DNA from 3 places in the Microbacterium sp. ABRD28 genome. Region 1 is predicted to be linked to each of the others. Evidence: predicted binding sites of a transcription regulator. Region 1 holds the regulator's gene; each other region holds the start of a gene.
The links. Region 1 encodes LexA, which represses DNA repair genes until DNA is damaged. Its sites were predicted from a motif close to TCGAACANNTGTTCGA; they were not measured.
Positions count from the first base shown of each region.

Region 2: a site for LexA is predicted at 5,348-5,363, ahead of DT073_RS13760 (HNH endonuclease signature motif containing protein). Genes of this name have one in related genera too.
Region 3: a site for LexA is predicted at 4,508-4,523, ahead of DT073_RS00565 (HNH endonuclease signature motif containing protein). Genes of this name have one in related genera too.

Region 1 is NZ_CP031015.1:1,675,419-1,682,353, reverse strand. It holds gene hisH (imidazole glycerol phosphate synthase subunit HisH) at 1-96, opposite strand, end outside; gene hisB (imidazoleglycerol-phosphate dehydratase HisB) at 93-701, opposite strand; gene DT073_RS08110 (histidinol-phosphate transaminase) at 698-1,792, opposite strand; gene DT073_RS08105 (LysM peptidoglycan-binding domain-containing protein) at 1,824-2,189, opposite strand; gene lexA (transcriptional repressor LexA) at 2,490-3,164, shown strand; gene DT073_RS08095 (dipeptidyl-peptidase 5) at 3,244-5,223, shown strand; gene hflX (GTPase HflX) at 5,250-6,785, opposite strand; gene DT073_RS08085 (class I SAM-dependent methyltransferase) at 6,908-6,935, shown strand, end outside.
Region 2 is NZ_CP031015.1:2,848,002-2,854,936, reverse strand. It holds gene DT073_RS13785 (DUF1345 domain-containing protein) at 1-59, shown strand, start outside; gene DT073_RS13780 (NAD(P)/FAD-dependent oxidoreductase) at 72-1,331, opposite strand; gene DT073_RS13775 (cryptochrome/photolyase family protein) at 1,404-2,843, shown strand; gene DT073_RS13770 (DUF2834 domain-containing protein) at 2,907-3,272, opposite strand; gene DT073_RS13765 (P-loop NTPase family protein) at 3,304-3,876, shown strand; gene DT073_RS13760 (HNH endonuclease signature motif containing protein) at 3,917-5,269, opposite strand; gene DT073_RS13755 (GNAT family N-acetyltransferase) at 5,415-5,930, shown strand; gene DT073_RS13750 (fatty acid desaturase family protein) at 6,016-6,935, opposite strand, start outside.
Region 3 is NZ_CP031015.1:117,230-124,164, forward strand. It holds gene bla (class A beta-lactamase) at 1-851, shown strand, start outside; gene DT073_RS00545 (alpha/beta hydrolase family protein) at 853-1,818, opposite strand; gene DT073_RS00550 (TetR/AcrR family transcriptional regulator) at 1,917-2,480, shown strand; gene DT073_RS00555 (GDSL-type esterase/lipase family protein) at 2,498-3,652, opposite strand; gene DT073_RS00560 (hypothetical protein) at 3,671-4,336, opposite strand; gene DT073_RS00565 (HNH endonuclease signature motif containing protein) at 4,601-6,046, shown strand; gene DT073_RS00570 (DUF4442 domain-containing protein) at 6,062-6,541, opposite strand; gene DT073_RS15740 (hypothetical protein) at 6,735-6,902, shown strand.

The DNA.
Region 1 (6,935 bases):
GCGGGCATCGGCACCGGCTTCGACGAGCGCCTTGACGGCGCTGTGGACGTTGCCCGACCCGTAGTCGAGGACGGCGACGAGCGGACGGTCGCTCACAGAGCCCCTTTGGTGCTGGGAACGCCGTCGACCAGGGCGTCCCACGCCTTGGCCGCCCGGAACGCCCGGGCGAACGCCTTGTATTCCGCCTCGGCGATGTGGTGAGGATCACGGCCGCTCAGCACCTCGACGTGGAGGGTGAGCCCGCCGTGGACGGCGAGGGCTTCGAAGGTGTGCCGGACGAGCGAGCCGGTGAAGTGGCCGCCGATCAGGTGGAACTCGAATCCTGCCGGCTCGCCCCCGTGCACGAGGTAGGGCCGCCCGCTGATGTCGACGACCGCGCGGGCGAGCGCCTCATCCAGTGGCACCATGGCGTCGCCGTAGCGGGAGATTCCGGCCTTGTCGCCGAGAGCCTGGCGGATGGCCTGGCCGAGGACGATCGCGGTGTCCTCCACCGTGTGGTGAGCGTCGATGTCGGTGTCGCCGTGGGCACGGACGGTGAGGTCGGTCAGGGAGTGCTTCGCGAAGGCCGTGAGCATGTGGTCGAAGAACGGAACCGTGGTCTGGATGCTGCTTCGACCGGTCCCGTCCAGATCGAGCTCGAGCTCGACGGTGGACTCACTGGTCGCACGGCGAAGCGACGCGGTACGCGCAGGACGGGTCATGCGCCCGAGTCTATCGACGCCAGGGCGTCCAAGAAGGCGGTGGTCTCTTTGTCGGTGCCGGCCGTCACCCGCAGGTGGTGCGGGATGCCGACGTCACGGATCAGCACGCCCCGGTCATAGAGCGCCTGCCATGTCGCCGCGGGGTCTGACACGCCTCCGAACAGCACGAAGTTCGTCCATGACTCGTACGGTTCGTACCCGAGGGCCGACACCGTCGCCGAGATCCGGTCGCGCTGCGCGACGATCTCATCCACCATCCGCAGCATCGTCGGCGCATGCTGGAGCGCGGCGGTCGCGGCAGCCTGGGTCAGAGCGCTCAGGTGGTACGGCAAGCGCACCAGGCGAAGCGCGTCGATGACGGCCGGATCCGCGGCGAGGTAGCCCACACGCGCTCCGGCGAAGGCGAAGGCCTTGCTCATCGTGCGCGAGACCACCAGTCGCGGCCGGTCGGGCAGGAGCGTCACGGCGGACGGGGCGTCGTGGGGCGCGAACTCGACATAGGCCTCGTCGACGATGACGATGCCGCGCGTCGCACCGTAGACGGCGTCGATGACCTCGAGCGGGAGCGGTGTACCCGTCGGGTTGTTCGGAGCGCACAGGAACACCACATCGGGTTGGGCCGCGGCCACCTGGGCGGCGGCGGACTCGGCGGAGACCGTGAAATCGTGCGCGCGGGTGCCCGCCTGCCAGGTCGCTCCGGTTCCCCGGGTCAACAGGGGGTACATCGAATATGTCGGGGCGAATCCGAAGGCGGTCCGCCCTGGGCCGGCGAACGCCTGCAGGAGATGCTGGAGGACTTCGTTCGATCCGTTGGCCGCCCAGATCTGCTCCCGGACCAGGCCGTGACCGAGGTAGTCGGCCAGGTGCTCGCGCAGACCGGTGAACTCGCGGTCGGGGTAGCGATTCACCTCGCGGAGCGCGATCGCCACAGCGTCGAGGATGTCGTCGGCCACCTCCGCCGGAACCGGGTGGGTGTTCTCGTTGACGTTCAGCGCCACGGGCAGTTGAGCCTGCGGCGCGCCGTAGGGGGTCCGTCCCCTCAGATCGTCGCGGATGGGAAGGTCATCGAGCGTCGCACTCACCCTTCCCATCGTACGGCGCCTCGCCCGTCGGGCCTGCGGGTCAGTCGGCGTACTCCGCGGGGATCGCCAGCTCCTGGCCGGCCGACACGAGTCCCGCGTCGAGGCCGTTGAGACGGCTGAAGGCCGCAACCACATCCCGAGGGTCGGCGGCAGGGGCCACGCGCTCGGCGATCGCCCAGAGAGAGTCACCCGCCTGCACCGTGACGGTGTCGAAGGCCCCGGCCGGCGCACCGTCGGCGCGAGTGGCGAGCGCTGAGCCGCCACTGATCATCGCCGCGCTCAGCGCGACGACGGCGGGCAGCGCGGCGAGTGTCGCGAGGACACGGCGCCCGCGGGCGGTCAGCCGCAGCCGGGTCGCCGCGGCGGCACCCGTCATGGTTCCCGTCGAAATCGTGATCGCGCTCATGATGTGCTCCCGTTCCCGGCTCAGCCGGTGTCGTTTCGGGTCTGGGTTCGCATCCACCCGTCGGCCGGGACGGGTGGATGCGAACCTCTCTTCCGAAGCTATCTTCGATGTGAAATGCTGTCAAGCGGGTCGGAATCCGTCGAACGATCGAACGCGACACGCGAGCGAGGTCCGGTGGACGCCGATCGGAACCGGATACGGTTTCGACGAGGACACCTCACCACCGACCTCCGACATTCGAAGACGCGACGATCACGTCACGGAGGACCGGGGCGGGATTCCGGGGAGACAGGAGCAGACATGAGCGAGCCGAACACCAAGCCGCAGACGCGGCGGCGCAAGAGCCTGAGCGACAAGCAGATGGCCATCCTCGAGGTGATCCAGCGCTCGATCGCCCGCCACGGCTATCCGCCGAGCATGCGCGAGATCGGCGACGCCGTCGGCCTGAAGTCGCTGTCCAGCGTCACCCATCAGCTCAATCAGCTCGAGTTAAGCGGATACCTCCGGCGCGACCCCGGCAAGACCCGGGCCATGGAGGTGCTCATCGACCTCCCCGGCACCGCCGCGGAGAACCCCGCCGACCGCACCCCGGCCGTGGGGGACGCCGCGCTCGTCCCGCTGGTCGGACGGATCGCCGCGGGTGTCCCGATCACGGCGGATCAGCAGGTCGAGGAAGTCTTCCCCCTCCCCCGACAGCTGGTCGGCAAGGGCGAACTGTTCATGCTGAAGGTCGCCGGCGATTCGATGATCGACGCGGCCATCTGCGACGGCGACTGGGTCGTCGTGCGTGCGCAGGGGACGGCCGAGAACGGCGAGATCGTGGCTGCCATGCTGGACGGAGAGGCGACCGTCAAGACGTTCCGTCAGCGTGACGGCCACACGTGGCTGCTCCCCCGCAACACCGCGTTCGAACCCATCCTGGGCGACGAGGCGATCATTCTGGGCAAGGTCGTCGCGATCCTTCGCGCGGTCTGACAGACGTCGGGGCCCCCCGACGACGTGGGGCCCGTAGCGATGCGGCGGGCCGCAACGTGGGGGCCCGTAACGTGGACGCATGGTCGAGCCTCTTCCTCACGACTCCGCGTCCGCCCCCGTCCGCACGCTCCCGTTCGGCACCTGGCCCTCACGCGTCACGGCGGACGCGGTGGCTGCCGCCTCGCCGCGGCTGGACGGCGCTCGATTCGTCGGGGAGGAGATCTGGTGGGCCGAGACGGTCCCCGAAGAGCAGGGGCGAACGACCGTGCGACGCGCACCGCGGGCGCCCGTCCCGGGCTCACAGGTCGACACGCTGCTTCCCGCTCCCTGGAATGTCCGCTCGCGTGTCCATGAGTACGGCGGCGGCGCATGGAGTGCCACCGCCGATGGCGGGCTCGTCTTCGTGGAGAAGTCGGATCAGCGGGTGTGGCTCCTCACTCCGGGGTCGGCTCCCACACCACTCACACCCGCCGTGTCGGGGCAGGCGCTCGGGGGTCTCCGTGTGTCCCGGGGGCGGCTGCTCGCGGTCCGAGAGGTCGTCGGTGAGGCCGTCAGCCACGACATCGTCGAGATCCCTCTCGACGGGTCGGCCGCCGACGACATCGACCGCGTGATCTCGTTGACGGCGGGGAGCGACTTCGTCGCGCAGCCTGCGCTCTCCCCCGACGGATCCGCTCTCGCGTGGCTCGCGTGGGATCACCCCCACATGCCCTGGGACCGGGCCGAGGTCCGAGTACGCCGACTCGACGACGGAGAACCTGCGGGGCGACGCGTCGCCGGAGGCACCTCCGCCGCTCTCCAGCCCGAATGGACGGCCGACGGCGCCCTCCTCTACGCCGACGACGCGAGCGGGTTCTGGAACCTTCACCGTCTCGGTCCCGCGGAAGACCGGCCGGAGATGATCGCCCCGGATGAACGCGACACCGGAGGTCCGCTGTGGGTGCTCGGATCACGGTGGTTCGCGCCGCTCGCCGACGGTGTCGCCGCCGTGCGCACGCGCGGCAGCGACGAGCTCGTCCACATCTCGTCAGGCGGCGTGGTCACCGGCATCCCTGTTCCGGCGGTGGGCAACCTCCTTGTGGAGGACGCAGAAGGCACCGACGTCCTCGTGTCAGGGAGCCCGGAAGACGCTCCCGCGGGGCTGTGGCGCATCGATCTGCGCGAGCCGTCGCGACCGGGCGTCCACCTTCTGACAGGCGGCCGCTGGCAAGACGACGGCTTGTCCGCATGGGTGCCCCGGCCCCGACGATTCACCGTCGACGGGCGCCATGGCGTCGTCCATGCGGTCGAGTTCCCCCCGACCCACCCGGAGGTGAAGGGACCCGAAGACGCCCTTCCCCCGTACGTCGTGCTCGTCCACGGCGGTCCGACCGCTCACGCCCCCGGTGTGGTCAGCCCGAAGACGCTCTTCCTGACCTCGCGTGGGATCGGCGTGGTCGAGGTCAATTACGGAGGCTCGAGCGGTTTCGGTCGCGAATACCGCGAACGTCTGCGCGGCCGCTGGGGCGTCGTCGATGTCGACGACGTCGTCGACATCGCCCGTTTCCTCGCTGCGGACGGAACCGCCGACCCCGCCCGCATCGCGATCGCCGGCGGATCGGCAGGAGGCTGGACGGTGCTCGGGGCGCTGGTCGCCTCCGATGCATTCGGCGCCGGCATCTCGCGGTACGGCGTGGCCGATGCCCGCCTGCTCGCGTCCGAGACGCACGACTTCGAATCGCGCTACCTCGATGGCCTCATCGGCCCGCTTCCCGCCAGCGAGGCGGTCTACCTGGAGCGTTCACCGCTGACCCACGCCCACCGCATCCAGACTCCTGTGCTGCTGCTGCAGGGAGAGGAGGACGCCGTGGTTCCGCCCTCGCAATCCGAAGCCATCCGCGATGCGCTGCGCGCCGGAGGCGTGCCCCACGCCTACGTCCTCTACCCCGGTGAAGGGCACGGATTCCGCCGCAGCGAGACCGTCGTCGACATGGTGCGCACAGAGCTCGCCTTCTTGGGCGCCGCCTTCGGTTTCACCCCGGCGGACGTCTCGCCGCTCGACCTCGAGCCGACCAGCTGAACTGGTCGCAGGGGTTCTGCGAGCCGTCAGATTCGGAACGGTGCGAGTTCGGCAGCGAGCCGCTCACCGACGTGGACGTGGAGGTAGGTTCCCTCCGCCCTGTGCTCCTCGCTGAGGATGAGACCGGAATCGTGCGCGGCCGACACCAAGTCACCGCGATCGTAGGGGACCACAGCCTGCACCTCGACAGCAGGCAGCGGCAAGGCGTCTTCGATGGCCGCGCGCAGCTCCTCGATTCCCTCGCCCGTGCGCGAGGACACGAAGTGCGCGTCGGGCACGAGGCCGCGCAGCACCAGCCGGGTGTCGGCGTCGACGAGGTCGGCCTTGTTGAACACCACGATCTCGCGGGTGTCGCGCGCACCGACATCGCCGATCACGTCTCGCACCGTCTGCAGCTGTGCGCCCGGATCGGGGTGGGCGCCGTCGACGACGTGCACGATCACATCGGCGCCGCCGACCTCCTCCAGGGTGGAGCGGAACGCCTCGACGAGCTGGTGCGGGAGGTTCCGAACGAATCCGACGGTGTCGGAGATCGTGTAGACCCGGCCGTCTGATGTCTCCGAGCGGCGCACGGTGGCATCAAGTGTCGCGAACAGCGCGTTCTCGACGAGCACGCCCGCGCGCGTCAGCCTGTTCAGGAGGCTGGACTTCCCGGCGTTGGTGTACCCCGCGATGGCCACCGACGGGATCGTGTTCCGTTTGCGTTCGGCCCGCTTGGCATCGCGCGCAGGGGCGAACTGACGGATCTGCCGCCGGAGGTGCGCCATGCGCGTGCGGATGCGGCGCCGGTCGAGTTCGATCTTGGTCTCACCAGGACCGCGTGACCCCATTCCTGCTCCGGCGGCACCGACCTGGCCACCGGCCTGTCGGCTCATCGATTCACCCCACCCGCGCAGTCGCGGGAGCAGGTACTCGAGCTGGGCGAGCTCGACCTGGGCCTTGCCCTCGCGGCTCTTGGCGTGCTGGCTGAAGATGTCGAGGATGACGGCGGTCCGATCGATCACCTTCACCTTCACGACATCCTCGAGTGCGCGCCGCTGGCTCGGGGCCAGTTCGGCGTCGGCCACGACGGTGTCAGCACCGGCGGCGGCGACGATGTCGCGCAGTTCTTCGGCCTTGCCGCGTCCGACGTAGGTCGCCGGGTCGGGGTTCGGGCGACGCTGGAGCACGCCGTCGAGCACGACGGCGCCCGCCGTCTCGGCGAGGGCGGCCAGTTCGCGCAGCGAGTTCTCCGCCTCCTCCTGTTCACCCTGGGGATGAACGCCCACCAGCACGACATTCTCCAGACGCAGCTGTCGGTACTCGACCTCGGTGACGTCTTCGAGCTCGGTCGAGAGCCCGGGTACGCGGCGCAGCGCCGCGCGCTCCTCGCGATCCCACTGGTCTCCGTCCGAATCGTCGGAGACGACCGTCGAGGCATCCTGGAGCGCCTGGGCGGGCGCGAGGGCGCGCGATCCGGCGTCGGTGAAGGTCGTGGTCCGCGCGCCGCTGCGCGTCTCCGCGCGAGCGAGCACACGGTCGACCGGGTCGACGGCGTCGTCGGTGGGGATCTGTTCTGTCATGGGGTCCTTCCGGATGATCCGCGTATGTGGTGCAGGCGTCGGGCGGGACATCCGTCTGCGGAAAGGGATTCGTCGACTCTAGCCTCCCGCGCCGGAGACCACCTCCGCTACGCTCGACAGCCATGGGGAGCGACCACTATTTCAGCGCGT
Region 2 (6,935 bases), 1.2 Mb from region 1:
TCAACGGCCTGATCATCGTCACCGCCCTGAGCGCCATCGCCGAGGCCGGCGGGCGCTGAGGCCGGAGGGTCTCACGCCGAGAGCATCGCCCGCGCGACGCGCGCTCCCGAGACGAGCGCGCCCTGGATCGAGGCGGTGTCACGGTGGTCGCCGGCGATCAGGATCCGCTCTGCGATCCAGGGCGCACTCCGCGTGCGGAGGGGAGCCGGCTGGGCGGGAAGGGCGTGGCGCACGTCGTCGCGGCGGAGAAGACGCCACTGCGCGGCATCCTTCCCCCACAGCTCCGCGAGCTGACGGCGGACGTCGGCCTCCGGAGCGCCCCCGCCGTCGGCGGAGAGCAGGCAGGTGGCCTGCACGAGGTGATGGCCGGTCGGGGCGGAGGAGCGCGCCGTGCGCGAGAGGACCGCGGTGTTGACGATCGGACCCCGGCGTCGCCCGTCGACGGCCAAGAGGGCGTCGAACGCGGGCTCGTGCTCGGCGTCGAACCACCAGGTCTGCAGTCCCTTCGTCTTCGGTGCCGGGAGATCGGTGAGCGTCGCGACCGTCTCGGGCCCCACCGCGACGATGACGTGGCTCGCGTGCACGGTGTCGGCCCCTGCGATCGCCACCTCGCAGACGTTCGTTCCGCGAGACACGGCGGTGACCCGGTGGGAGAGACGGATGTCGGCACCCGCCGCCTCGGCCCGCGACGCCAGCTGTCGGGGGAGGGCTGCGATTCCCCCGGCGGGCAGCCCCGGCCGCCCGAGCGCGAACATGCGCACGAGCAGTTTGACGAACGCGTCGGAGGTCGTGCCGGTGTCGTCGGCGATCACGCCGGCGAGGAAAGGTTCGAGCACCTCGGTGCGCAGCGGCCCGCTCAGACCCGCCCGCGTCCACCCCTCGGCGAGGCTGCCGTCGGGCCCGGAGACGACGCCCTTCGGGTCGAGGAGCACCGGGATGATCCACCGGGCGAGCGCCCAGAGGTCGGCGGGGCGGACGAGCCCGCTCGCGACGGACGCCGGGATGAGGCCCGGATGCCGCAGGGGGTGCCCCAGGCGCACCGAACGCCCCTCGCGGCGCACGCGCACCCCGACGGGGAAGGCCTGGACGTCCAGGCCCGGGAGGTCGACCGCGCGCCGGAGAGCGGGGTAGGCCGGGTTCAGGACGTGGAAGCCGCGGTCGAGGAGGAACCCGTCGACGATGTCGGTGCGTTCCCTGCCGCCGACGTCGTCGGCCGCCTCGAGCACCACGACATCGCGTCCTGCCCGGGCGAGGATGTCCGCCGCCCGAAGACCCGCCAGGCCGGCTCCGATCACGACGACGTCGTGCGCGGCGGCGCCGGTGCGGGACATGTGCCGAGCCTACGACGACCGCAGCCTCCCCGGACGACCCCGGCCCCGCCCGGGCGGTGGAAGGATGACGGCATGAAGGCCGCACTGATCCTCGCCACCCAGCTCTTCGAGGATCATCCGGCCCTCAGCGATCCCGACATCGACATCCTGTTCTTCATCGAGGCCGAGTCGGCTCTCACCCGGCGACCGTTCCACGCGCACAAGCTCGTGCTCATCCTCTCCGGACTCCGACATGCCGCCGCGCGCGCCGAGGAAGCCGGACACCGGGTGGCCTCCCTCCGGGTCGGGGAGGAGTGGAGCTTCGCGGCGGGCCTTCGTCGGCTGATCCGCGAGCACGGGATCGAGGGGCTGGCGTGGATGAGCGCGACGGATCGTGGGGTGGACGAGCGCCTGCGCCGGGTCTGCGATGACGAGGGGGTCGCGACCCGCATCTATCCGGACGCGCTGTTCCTCACTGCTGCCGAGGATCTCGATGGCTGGTTCGGCGGGCACCCGCGGGCCAAGATGGAGGATTTCTACCGATGGCAGCGCCTTCGTACCGGCGTCCTCATGGACGGGGAGAAGCCCGCGGGGGGTGCCTGGAACTTCGACGCCGACAACCGTCATCCGCTTCCCGCGGGCGGGATCTCGATCCCCGCCCTTCCCGAGGCCCGGCATGACGAGATCACACGGGAGGTGATGGCCCTCGTCACCGACCGGTTCGCCGATCATCCGGGAGACGCGGCGGAGTTCTGGCTGCCGGTCACCGCTCCCGGGGCTCGGGAGTGGCTGACCTCGTTCGTGGCCGAGCGTCTGGAGCTTTTCGGCCGCTACGAGGACGCCATGGCCGCCGATGAGCCGTTCCTCTTCCACGCGATCATCAGCCCGTTCCTCAACGTCGGTCTGCTCCGCGTCGAGGAGGTCGTCCGCGCCGCCGTGACCCACCGTGACGCGGTGCCGATCGCCTCGCTCGAGGGGTTCGTGCGTCAGGTGATCGGCTGGCGGGAGTACATGCGGGGGTCCTACCGCGCCGATCCGGCCCTCATCGATGCCAATCACTTCGAGCTCACCCGCCCCCTCGAGGACTGGTGGTATACCGGCGCCGGCATCCCCGACGATCTGCCGATACCGGTGCGGGTGGTGCTCGACCGTGTCCATCGATGGGGTTACGCCCACCACATCGAGCGACTCATGGTCCTCGGCAACTGGTTCCTGCTCCAGGGCTATCACCCGCGGGCGGTGTTCGACTGGTACTCGGCGCTCTTCGTCGACGCGTACGAGTGGGTGATGGTGCCCAACGTGCAGGGGATGAGTCAGTACGCCGACGGCGGCGGCGTGGCCACCAAGCCCTACGTCTCGGGTGGGGCCTACCTGCAGAAGATGGGCCGGTGGTGGGGCAGCGACCGCGAGGCCCGCGACTCGGTCTTCACCAGCGCCTACTGGGCCTTCCTCGATCGGCACGAGGCGAAGCTCGCCGGCAACCCCCGGTTGAACATGCCGCTCGCGCAGATGCGCCGGCGCCGGGGAGACTGACCGGGCTCGCCATCGGGCATATCAGGCGCTGCAGGAGGTGGGCACGTGCGACTCCGGGTGCCGTCACCCCATCGGCGCGGCCTCGTCCGTCGCGCGCTGCGCGGCCAGTCGGCGCTCGCGCATCGCGAGGAACAGCGGAAAAGTGAAGGCGATGGCCGTGATGCCCGACAGCACGATGTAAAGCCACCACCGCTTCATCCCGAGCCGTCGCCCCTCGACGACGATCACAACGCAGGCGGCGATCGCGACGACCAAGAGGTCGACGGTGATGGATGAGACCGCGGGGCCGCTGCTGACGAGGTCGCCGATGAAGTCGCGCATCTGCACGACAGCCCAGACGTTGAAGACGAAGGTGGCGACGAGTCCCGCGAGAGCCAGGACGAGGAAGGCGATGGCGAGTGGGGGCCAGGGGTCGCGGGCGCGGGTCATGGGTCGAAGGCTAGCGCCGTATCATCGTGCGGTGCTCGCCTTCGACGATCCCCTGCCCCGCCGCCCGCGCCGGGTCGCGGTGGCAGGGGTGTCGGGGGCGGGGAAGACGACGCTCGCGGCGAGGATCGCAGAGGTCACCGGCGCGCCGCACACCGAGATCGACGCCCTCTTCCACGGAGCCGGTTGGACCGAGCGGCCAGAGTTCCTCGACGATGTCGGGCGGCTGGTGGCGGGGGAGTCCTGGGTGACCGAATGGCAGTACGCGACCGCGCGTCCTCTCCTCACCGCGCGTGCCGACATCCTGGTCTGGCTCGACCTGCCCTACTGGAGCTGCGTGTTCCCCCGGGTCGTGCGGCGGACCCTTCGGCGGCGGCTCCGCCGCGAGGAACTGTGGAACGGCAACATCGAGCCTGCGCTCCACACCTTCTTCACCGACCCCGAGCACATCGTGCGCGTGTCGATCGGCACCAGGCACAAGTACGACGAGCGGATTCCCCGACTGGCCCGCGATGACACGGCGCCGGCGGTGATTCGTCTGCGTTCGCAGAACGAGGTCGATCAGTGGGTCGATGGACCGCTGCGGGCCAGTGCGCGACTCTCCTGATCCCGCACCCTCGCCACCATGCTCACCCGCTCCTGCTCATTCAGAAGGGGGCGACGGTGAGTCCGTCGTCGTCGGTGGGGACGAACGCGACGCGTGAGGGTGGGTGGCTGTTGTAGTTCTTTCCTCCGGGGCTGGTGAATTTCAGCACCCCGCCGGGGAGTTGTTCGACGTGCCAGTTCGTGGCGTGTTTCAGCGTGTGGTGCCTCACGCATTCGCTGCAGAGGTTGTCGTTGGACGTTGGTCCGCCTAACGCGAAGTCCCTCGAGTGGTCTTTGTCGCAGAGTTTCGCGGGCCTTCGGCATCCGGGTGTTCGGCAGGTGACGTCGCGGGCGTTGAGGAACCGGGTTTGGGAGGGATGCAGTTGGTATCGGTCCACGGCGGTGACGACCCCGCTGATGGGGTCGGTCATCACCCGGTCCCACACCCTCGCGGTTCCTGCCATCCGCCGGGCCGTTTCCGGGTCGACCGGGGTGACTCCGTTCAACTCGGCTCCTGACCCGGTGACGCCGGTGAGGGTGGTGATCGGGAGGGTGATCTGCACTTCGGCCCGGATGGCGCCGAGCCCACCCTTCGCCCCGTCGGTGGGGTCGATCACCGGGGACCCGGCGAGGAGCATGTCCAGGGCGAGGTCGCAGCGGATCTCATCCAGCGACCGGTCGTCGAACCACGGCTCCGCCGTTTCCTCCTCCGGCGCATCCGCTTCACCCTGCGTCGCGGCGTACTTGCGCCGCTTCGCGCGGTCGACGTCCTTGATCGTGGTGCCCTGCCCGGTGAGCCGGTTGAACGCGCCGTGGATGTACACGTTCCCGCCCAGGATCGTCAGGGTCGACAGGGTGTCGTCCAGGTCGGTAACCCACACCCGCCGCTCCCGGATCGCCGTGTCATGTCGTTCCTGCAACGGCCTCGGGTCCAACACCGCCGCACGCTGGAGGGCGTACTTCTTCGTCCTCGGCACCGTCTGCCGCTCCGCTTCCACAAGCACGATGCGTTCGAACGCCGCCCGGTCGTTGGCATCCTCGATCACCCGGCCGGCGTCCTGGATCACCTGCGCGTGCGCCCGCGTGACCCGCCCCTCGACCAGGGCTTCCATCGTCTGCGGGAACAGCTCGATCAGCTCGTGCGCGTCGTGCATCTGGGTCTGCATCGCCCGGTCATTCACCCGCACCGCCATCCCGAGCTCCAGCGCCATCGACCGCAACGGCATGTCCCGCTCCCGCGACGACACCGACCCGATTCGTGACCGCTGCTCAAGCGTCAACGCGTACGCGTCGGCGAGCAACCGGGTCTCCTTCGCTTCGAGCGCTGCCCGACGCCTCCGCAGCTTCGCCAGCTCATCCGCGAACACCCCGGCGCGCTTGTCCTCCGCCCGCCGCCGCTTCTCGTCCGCGTCCACTGCAATCCCCGTCTCGATGACCTACCCGAATCATCGCAGAGGGTTACGACATTGCGCATGGTGAAAAGCCAAGTAGTGTCGTATGTATCTTCGCAATCCGGATGCGCTACCGGCCGCCGCCCACTCGAGACAGTACGCTCAACCGGTGACCTCGCACACCCTCCCCGATGGTGCGGTTCTCCGCCGCGCCCAGCCCGGCGATGAGCCGGGCATCCTCGACGCCATCTCCGCCCTCGCGGTCTACGAGCGAGAACCCGATGCGGTGGAGAACACCGTCGAGGCGCTGACCGCTTCGCTGTTCGGACCCGAGCCGCGTGTCTTCGCCCACGTCGTGGAACGCGACGGGGCGATCTTCGGCATCGCGATCTGGTTCCTCACTTACTCCACCTGGACCGGAACGCACGGCATCTGGCTCGAGGATCTCTACGTGCACGACGTCGCCCGGGGCCGCGGCTACGGTCGCGCGCTCATGCAGGCGCTCGCGGACGAGTGCGTTGAACGCGGGTACGCACGGTTCGAGTGGACGGTTCTCGACTGGAACGAACCCTCGATCGGGTTCTACCGGGCGATCGGCGCCCTGCCGATGGAGGAGTGGACCAGCCAGCGTCTCAGCGGTGACGCCCTGCGAGCCCTCGCGCAGACCGCTCCCGAGCGGGGATGACCGCGGGGATCACCTCCCACACACCTACACGAAAGCGGCGGGTGCGGCATGTCCTGCACCGCACCCGCCGCTTCGCGCGCCCATGTCAGACGCGGCGATATGTTCCCGTCATCGGGCAGTCGAAGGGGTCGCGGGCCGCGAGCCCCACCCTGTTCAGGTACGCGATCACAATGGCGTAGGAGCGCCACAGTGTGGTCTCGGTGTACGGCACATTCAGCGTCTCGCAGTGGTCGCGGACGATGTCACGGGCCTTGGCCAGATGCGGGCGAGGCATGTTCGGGAAGAGGTGGTGCTCCACCTGGTAGTTCAAACCGCCCATGAGCACGGTCGCCCACCATCCGCCGCTGACGTTGCGCGAGGTGCGCACCTGCTTGGAGAAGAAGTCGAGCTTGGCGTCCTTGGCGATGACCGGCATGCCCTTGTGGTTGGGGGCGAAGGAGGCTCCCATGTAGACGCCGAAGACGGCCAGCTGCACGCCCAGGAAGGCGAAGGCCATGCCCAGGGGCAGGAAGAGGAAGACGGGCACGAGCACGACGCCGAAGCGAAGGAACAGCAGTGCGAGCTCGGTGATCCGGCCCTTCACGGGCTGCCGGCTGAACAGGTGGCGGAACGCGATGGCGTGCAGGTTCAGCCCCTCGAGCGTCAGCAGGGGGAAGAACAGGTACCCCTGTCGCCGCGTGATGGCCCGCCGCAGGCCCCGGGCCGTCGCCGCATCCTCATCGATGAACGAGATCGTGTCGATCTCGATGTCGGGGTCCTTCCCGACGCGGTTCGGGTTCGCGTGGTGCCGGGTGTGCTTGCTGGCCCACCACGAGAAGCTCATGCCCACGACCCCGTTGCCGAGGATGAGCGCCAGCCGATCGTTCGCGGGGCCGGAGCTGAGGATCTGACGGTGAGCCGCCTCGTGCGCCAGGAAGGCCACCTGAGTGAAGAGGATGCCGAGGGCCGCGGCGATGAGGAGCTGGAACCAGCTGTCACCCAGCAGGATGAAGCCGGCGATGCAGG
Region 3 (6,935 bases), 1.6 Mb from region 1:
CGGATGCCGCGACACCGGCGCCGACGCCGACGTCAACGCCGACTCCCACGTCCACGCCGAGCGCGATCGATCTGGGCGCCGAGCTCGGCGCACTGGAGGCGACCTACGACGCCCGGGTCGGGGTCTACGCCCTCGACACCGAGACGGGGCAGACGGTGGCGCATCGCGCCGACGAACGCTTCGCCTACGCCTCGACCTTCAAGGCGCTGTTGGCCGGCGTGGTCCTGCACGAGATCGACGACCTCGACCGCGTCGTCACCTACAACAGCGAAGCGCTCGTGAGCTACTCCCCCGTCACCGAGCAGTACGTGGCGACCGGCTTGAGCATCGGCGAGCTGGCCGAAGCGGCCGTTCGCACGAGCGACAACACCGCCGCCAACCTGCTGCTCGACCAGCTGGGCGGGCCGGAGGGATTCGCCGCCGCACTCGCGCGATCGGGCGACGAGATCACCCAGCCCGAACGGCGCGAGCCCGAGCTCAACTCGGCCGTACCGGGCGATCCGCGCGACACCAGCACGCCTCGCGCGCTCGTGGAGACGCTGCGGCAGTACGCCCTCGGAGACCTCCTGGCCGACGCCGAGAAGCAGACGCTGATCGACTGGATGAGCGGCAACAGGACGGGCGACACCCTCATCCGCGCCGGAGCTCCCGAGGGATGGACCGTCGCCGACAAGTCGGGCACGGGCGGTCACGGCACGCGGAACGACATCGGCCTCGTCTGGCCTCCGGACGGCGAGCCGATCGTCATCGCCGTCCTCACGACGCGGGGTGTCGGCGACGCCGCCACCGACGACGCGCTGGTCGCCGAGGCGGCTGCCGTCGCGCTGGCGGGCCTCACGGAGGACGACTAGCTCACCGACTGTCGATCCGGCCGATCCCCCCGCCGGCGCGCGCGAAGGTCTCACGAGCCTCGTGCCAGACCTGCGGGTCGCCGCCGGCCGCCGCGCGCAGATAGGCCGCAGAGAGACGGGCGAGAACGGCGACGCGCTCGGGATTCTCGTCGGTGGTCTCCGCCGCTTCCCAGCTCGGAATGCCCCCGAGCGAATGCTCGGCGCCGAACAGCGTGAGCAGGTCGGTCGCGCCGGCGCTGTGGACATACGCGTCGGTGAACCAGTCCGGCCCCCGGCTCGACATCTTGGACTGATCCCGATCCCCCGCCACGACGAGGGTCGGGGTCGTCAGTTCTGCGAAGGACGGGTTCATGAAGGGGAAGTGCGCCTTCGCGAACGGATGCAGCTGCTCTCCCCCCAGCCCGGTCGCCGCGAGCAGGACGCCGGCGATGACGCGATCGTCGCCGTGGTCGCGACCGACCGCGCCGTCGGCGCCGATGGTGCGTGCACCGAGGAGCAGCTGCACGGTGTGCGCACCCCAGGAGTGCCCCGCCGCGACGACGGCGGCCCGGTCGATACGGCCCGCCAGCCCCGGCATCGATCGCTCGATCACGTCGAGCTGGTCGAGCACGGCCACGAGGTCATCCCGCCGCTGCAGCCAGATCGAACCGAACCGGTCGTCGTCGACGCCGATGCCGTGCCGGCGGGAGTCGAGGTGCGTGGGCTGGACCACGACGAAGCCCTGCGACGCCCAGAAGGTCGTGAGGGGAGCGTACCCGTCGAGCGACCAGCCGTTTCCGTGGGAGAACAGCAGCACCGGCAGGTCGCGACCGTGCGCGGGAACCGAGACCCGCACCTCGAGCGGGAACGGTCGCGCCGGCGCTGCGAGGGTGACGGGAGCGACGGACACGACGGGCGCCGACGCACCCAGCACGGGGTCGAGGGCGGCCACGATGGTGGAGTCGCGAAGCGGGGTGGGTGTGTGCACGAGGTCTCATTTCCAGGATGTCGGCGACTCCGCCATACTTAAGCGGAGCATCGTTCCGCAACGATACGGAATAGTGCTCCGTTTTGCAAGGAGGGCTGATGGGCGACGGTGAGACGCGCGGCAGACGACGCGACGCGCGACGCAATGAGGAGGCGATCCTCGAGGCTGCAGCGGCGGTGTTCGTCGAGGCGGGCATCCAGGCACCCGTCCGGGCGGTCGCGGAGCGGGCAGGGGTGGGAATGGGCACGCTGTACCGCCACTTCCCCACTCGTGCCGACCTGGTCGTGGCGCTCTACCAGCACCAGGTGGATGCCGCTGCCGCAGCCGGACCGGCACTGCTGCGCGAGAGCCCGACCCCGGCAGCGGCACTGCACGCCTGGGTGACGCTCTTCGTGGAGTTCCTCGTCACCAAACATGGCCTGGCCGACGCGCTGCAGGGCGACACGGAGCGCTTCGGCGCGCTCCACCAGTCCCTCACCGACCGGCTGGTGCCCGTCTGCGCCGATCTGCTGCACGCCGCCGCGCCGTACGCCCCCATCGAGGCGTACGCCTTCCTGCGGGGAATCGGCAACCTCTGCATCGGTGGCACGGCACCCGGGTACGACCCGGAGCGCCTCGCGCACCTTCTCGTCGACGGCGCATTGGCGTCATCCGGTTCGTGATTCTGGGCGAGTAACCCTCAGACCCCGTGCGGCCGCACCAGCCCGCCGGGGCGGAGGACCCGATCGGCGAAGCGTGCGCCGATGAGAGCGTGCGCCTCGGGGCCGGGGTGGAGATCGTCGGGGAGCGGCAGGTCTTCGGCATCTTCGGGGCCGTAGAGATCACGACCGTCGAGGTAGTGCAGGTGGGGGTCGTCGGCCCGCGCCGCGACCACCTGCTCGAGCGCCTCACGGATGACCTCGAGGGTCAACCGTCCGGCGGCGGTGTCTCCCGGCGTGCCCGTGGCGATGAAGCGGGTCTCGCCCGATGCCGCGGCGACGGGATCAATGCCTCCGGGACCGGGGGTGTTCTCATGGATGCCGCAGAAGATCGGCGACACCAGCAGCAGCGGGGTCTCGGGATGACCGTCTCGAATGGTGTCGAGGAAGCCGTGGACCGCCGGCACGAAGCTGCGGACCCGCATCGCGTCGAGGTTCACCACGTTGATGCCGAGCTTGACGCTGATGAGGTCGGCAGGCGTGTCGCGGATCACGCGCGACAGGAAGGGGTCGACCAGCGCGCTGCCGCCGAAACCGAGGTTCTGCAGCTGCACGCCTGCACGGCGCGCCGCCACGACCGGCCAGATGCCGGTGGGCGTCGCGGCATTGGAGCCGTGACTGATCGAACTGCCGTGGTGGAGCCATACGGGATCCGTCGACGGCGCGGGTCGCACGGGGGCGTCGGTGCGGAGCGAGACGATGTCGACCTGCTCGTTGTGCGGCAGCCACAGCTCGACGGTCCTCTCCCCTTCTCCCGGAAGCGAGACCTCCACCGTGTCAGGCGCTCCAGTGACCAGAGTCGTCGCCCCGGTCTGCATGTCGAGTTCGAGCGCGTCACCGCCCGAGAGGGCGTGGCTCCCGGCCGGCGCGCCATCGATCACGACGTCCACCGCCCCGCGGGGCCGGGCGAAGCCGCGATACGCCACCCGGGTGGTGTGCAGCTCGAGAACCGCGAGGGTCGCCGAGGTCACGAACCGGAGGCGGACCCCTGACGGCTGGGCCTCCATGAGGGTCAGCTGCGGGTCGGCGTCACGCTCACGGACGTGGCGCGGCAGGCGGTGGGGCCGCAGGCCCCGCTCGGTCGGTTCGATCTCGACGGCGCCGAGGACGAGGTCGGGGAGGGTCGCGTCGATCATGGATGAAGTCCTTCGATGTCAGTTGGCGAGCTCGTCGAGCCACGACGAGCGCAGGCGGAGGGCGCGCTCGGTGCTGGCGATGACGACGGCGATGGTGACGATCACGTTCAGAACGGGCGGGAGATGGATCGGAGACGTGAACGTGCCGATACTGTCGGCGATCGCCGGCACCTGCGAGATCGTCTCGATGATCTGCGGCACGGTGATGCACACACCGACGAGCACGACGAGTGTAGCGATGACGCCGATCACGGTGCTCAGAACCGGATGACGGTGATGAAGCCGCGCCCGCAGGCCCTCCGCCGAGCGAGGGTGAGGGGTCAGTTGACGCTCCTCTCCGGCATCCGGAACGAAATGGCAGCGCCGAAGGCCGGAGGCGCGCGCGGCGACCTCGATGTGACCGCCGGGCACGGCGAACCGCGCGGGAAGCCTCGACACCGCCATCTGGCGGCCGTCGCGGTAGAGGCGGGCGCGAACCTCGCCGTCGTCGCGATCACCGAGCTGGCGGACGTCGACGGCGAACGTGGTCGTGGCGCCGTCGACCGTGGCGAGGTCGAGGAGGAACAGCGACCGGCCGAGGGTCTGCCACCAGCGGAACGGCGGCAGGGGGCGCCCGTCACCGGGCTTCGCGCGGCGCTCGGCGAGGCGGGCGCGCAAGGAGGGGGTGTTCTTGTTGGAGGACATGTCAGAGCAGAAGCTGGCTGAGCGGGTGGGCGGAGACGCGGGCGTTCTCGCGGACGACGCGGAGGAACTGCGTGGTGGACATGGTTCCATCGCACCGCATGTCGGCCCGCGGTGGCAGTGTCGTGGCGACATCTTCTGGGGTGACATTCGTCAGGGGTGGGCTTTCGGGATGCGCATAAATGTTCTACAGAAGTGTGCTGAGTGGGAGAGCAATGTCGGAACCCCCTGCGATGATGTGGGCAGGTCATCGAGACGGGGATTCCAGTGGACGCGAACGAGAAGCGGCGGCGGGCGGAGGAGAGGCGCGCCGGGGTGTTCGCGGATGAGCTGGCCAAGCTGCGGCGGCGTCGGGCGGCGCTGGAGGCGAAAGAGACCCGGTTGCTGGCGGACGCGTATGCGTTGACCTTGGAGCAGCGGTCGCGGGTGGGGTCGGTGTCGTCGCGGGAACGCGATATGCCGCTGCGGTCGATGGCGCTGGAACTGGGGATGGCGGTCAGGGTGAATGACCGATCGATGCAGTCGCAGATGCACGACGCTCACGAGCTGATCGAGTTGTTCCCGCAGACGATGGAAGCCCTGGTGGAGGGGCGGGTGACGCGGGCGCATGCGCAGGTGATCCAAGACGCCGGCCGGGTGATCGAGGATGCCACCGACCGGGCGGCGTTCGAACGCATCGTCCTCGTCGAAGCCGAACGTCAGACCGTGCCGAGGACGAAGAAGTACGCCATCCAGCGTGCGGCGGTCCTGGACCCGCGGCCGTTGCAGGAGCGACATGACCGGGCTGTGCGGGAACGACGCGTGTGGGTCACCGACCTCGACGACACCCTGTCGACGTTGACGATCCTCGGCACGAACGTCTACATCCACGGCGCGTACAACCGGCTCACCGGGCAGGGCACCACGATCAAGGACGTCGACCGCGCGAAGCGGCGCGCGCACGCCGCCGCACGGGCCGAAGCTGAAGCGAACGGCGGGAGCGGCGGCACGGGGCCCCGGTCGGGGCCGGGGTCGGGTGCGGGGTTCACGCTCGGCGAGACCGGGACGGACGACAACGGGAACGTCAGCGGAAACACCGCGGAGCCGTGGTTCGACGACCGCTCGCTGGATGAGATCCGCTGCGACCTCGCCCTGGACATGCTCCTCGCCGGGTCCCCGGTGATCGATCCCACCGACGGGGCGAAGGGCGGGCTCGGCGCCATCCGGGCTGAAGTGCAGATCACCCTCCCGATCACCACCCTCACCGGGGTCACCGCGTCGGGGGCGGAGTTGAACGGGGTCACCCCGATCGACCCCGAAACCGCGAGACGGATGGCGGGAACCGCGAGGGTGTGGGACCGGGTGATGACCGACCCGATCACCGGAGTCGTCACCGCCGTGGACCGATACCAACTGCATCCCTCCCAAACCCGGTTCCTCAACGCCAGAGACGTCACCTGCCGAACACCCGGATGCCGCAGACCCGCGAAACTCTGCGACAAAGACCACTCGAAGGACTTCGCGTTAGGCGGACCAACCTCCAACGACAACCTCTGCAACGAATGCGTGAGGCACCACACGCTGAAACACGCCACGAACTGGCACGTCGAACAACTCCCCGGCGGGGTGCTGAAATTCACCAGCCCCGGCGGGAAGAACTACGACAGCCACCCACCCTCACGCGTCGCCTTCGTCCCCACCGACGACGGCGGACTCACCGTCGCCCCCTTCTGACATCAGGCGGTGCGGTCAGGCATCGGCGAGTTGAGACTGGGTGACGCGTCGCTTCTCGCGGATGAAGACCTCTCGACGGCAGCGCGCCACCACGTCTCCGCTCTCGTCGGTGATCGTGGTCTCGAACCACTCGCGAACCTTCGCGCCGCCGGCCGCGCGTGCACGAAGGTCGGCGACCTGGTCGGGCGACACGCGGAAGTGTGCCGTCAGCACCCCACGACCGGGCTTCAGGAACTCGATCTCGCCGCGGGTATCCCACACGACGTAGTCACGCCCCAGCTGATGCATCACCAGCATGAAGAAGTAGGGATCCGTCATCGCCGACATCGATCCCCCGAACGCCGTACCCACGTAGTTCCGCGTGAAGCGATTCACGTGCAGGTGGACGACCGCTTCCGTCCAGTCGTCGGCGAAATGCCGCACTCGAATGCCGCTGAACAGGTTCGGCGGCCAGAGGCTCATGCCCCAGGCCAACCGGCGAGGAGTAGCACGCATCTCACGATTGTCGAAGCGGCCCCCTCCGACGGACAAAACCCTTGTCGACGGGCGCACACCACCCGATCGTCGCCGCACGGGTTCCTCAACATTTCCACAGGACTGGCGCAATGAGCGGCCCACCAGCGCGGAGCGCGCCTATCGTGGGTCGCAACCCGTCCGGAAGCACCACCGAGACTCGAAGGAGAGTCTTATGGTCACCACCCTCCTCTTCATCGCGATCGTCGCCGTCGTCGTCTGGATCGCCCTCTCGATCACCGCAGGCCTGCTCGTGGGCCGCAGCATCTCCGTCGCCGACCAGCACGAGCGACCCGTCGTACCCGCCCGGACGATGTCAGCACGCAGCGCCCCGACGCACTGACCGATACCGAGGCACGGGCCGGCCCCGCGGCAT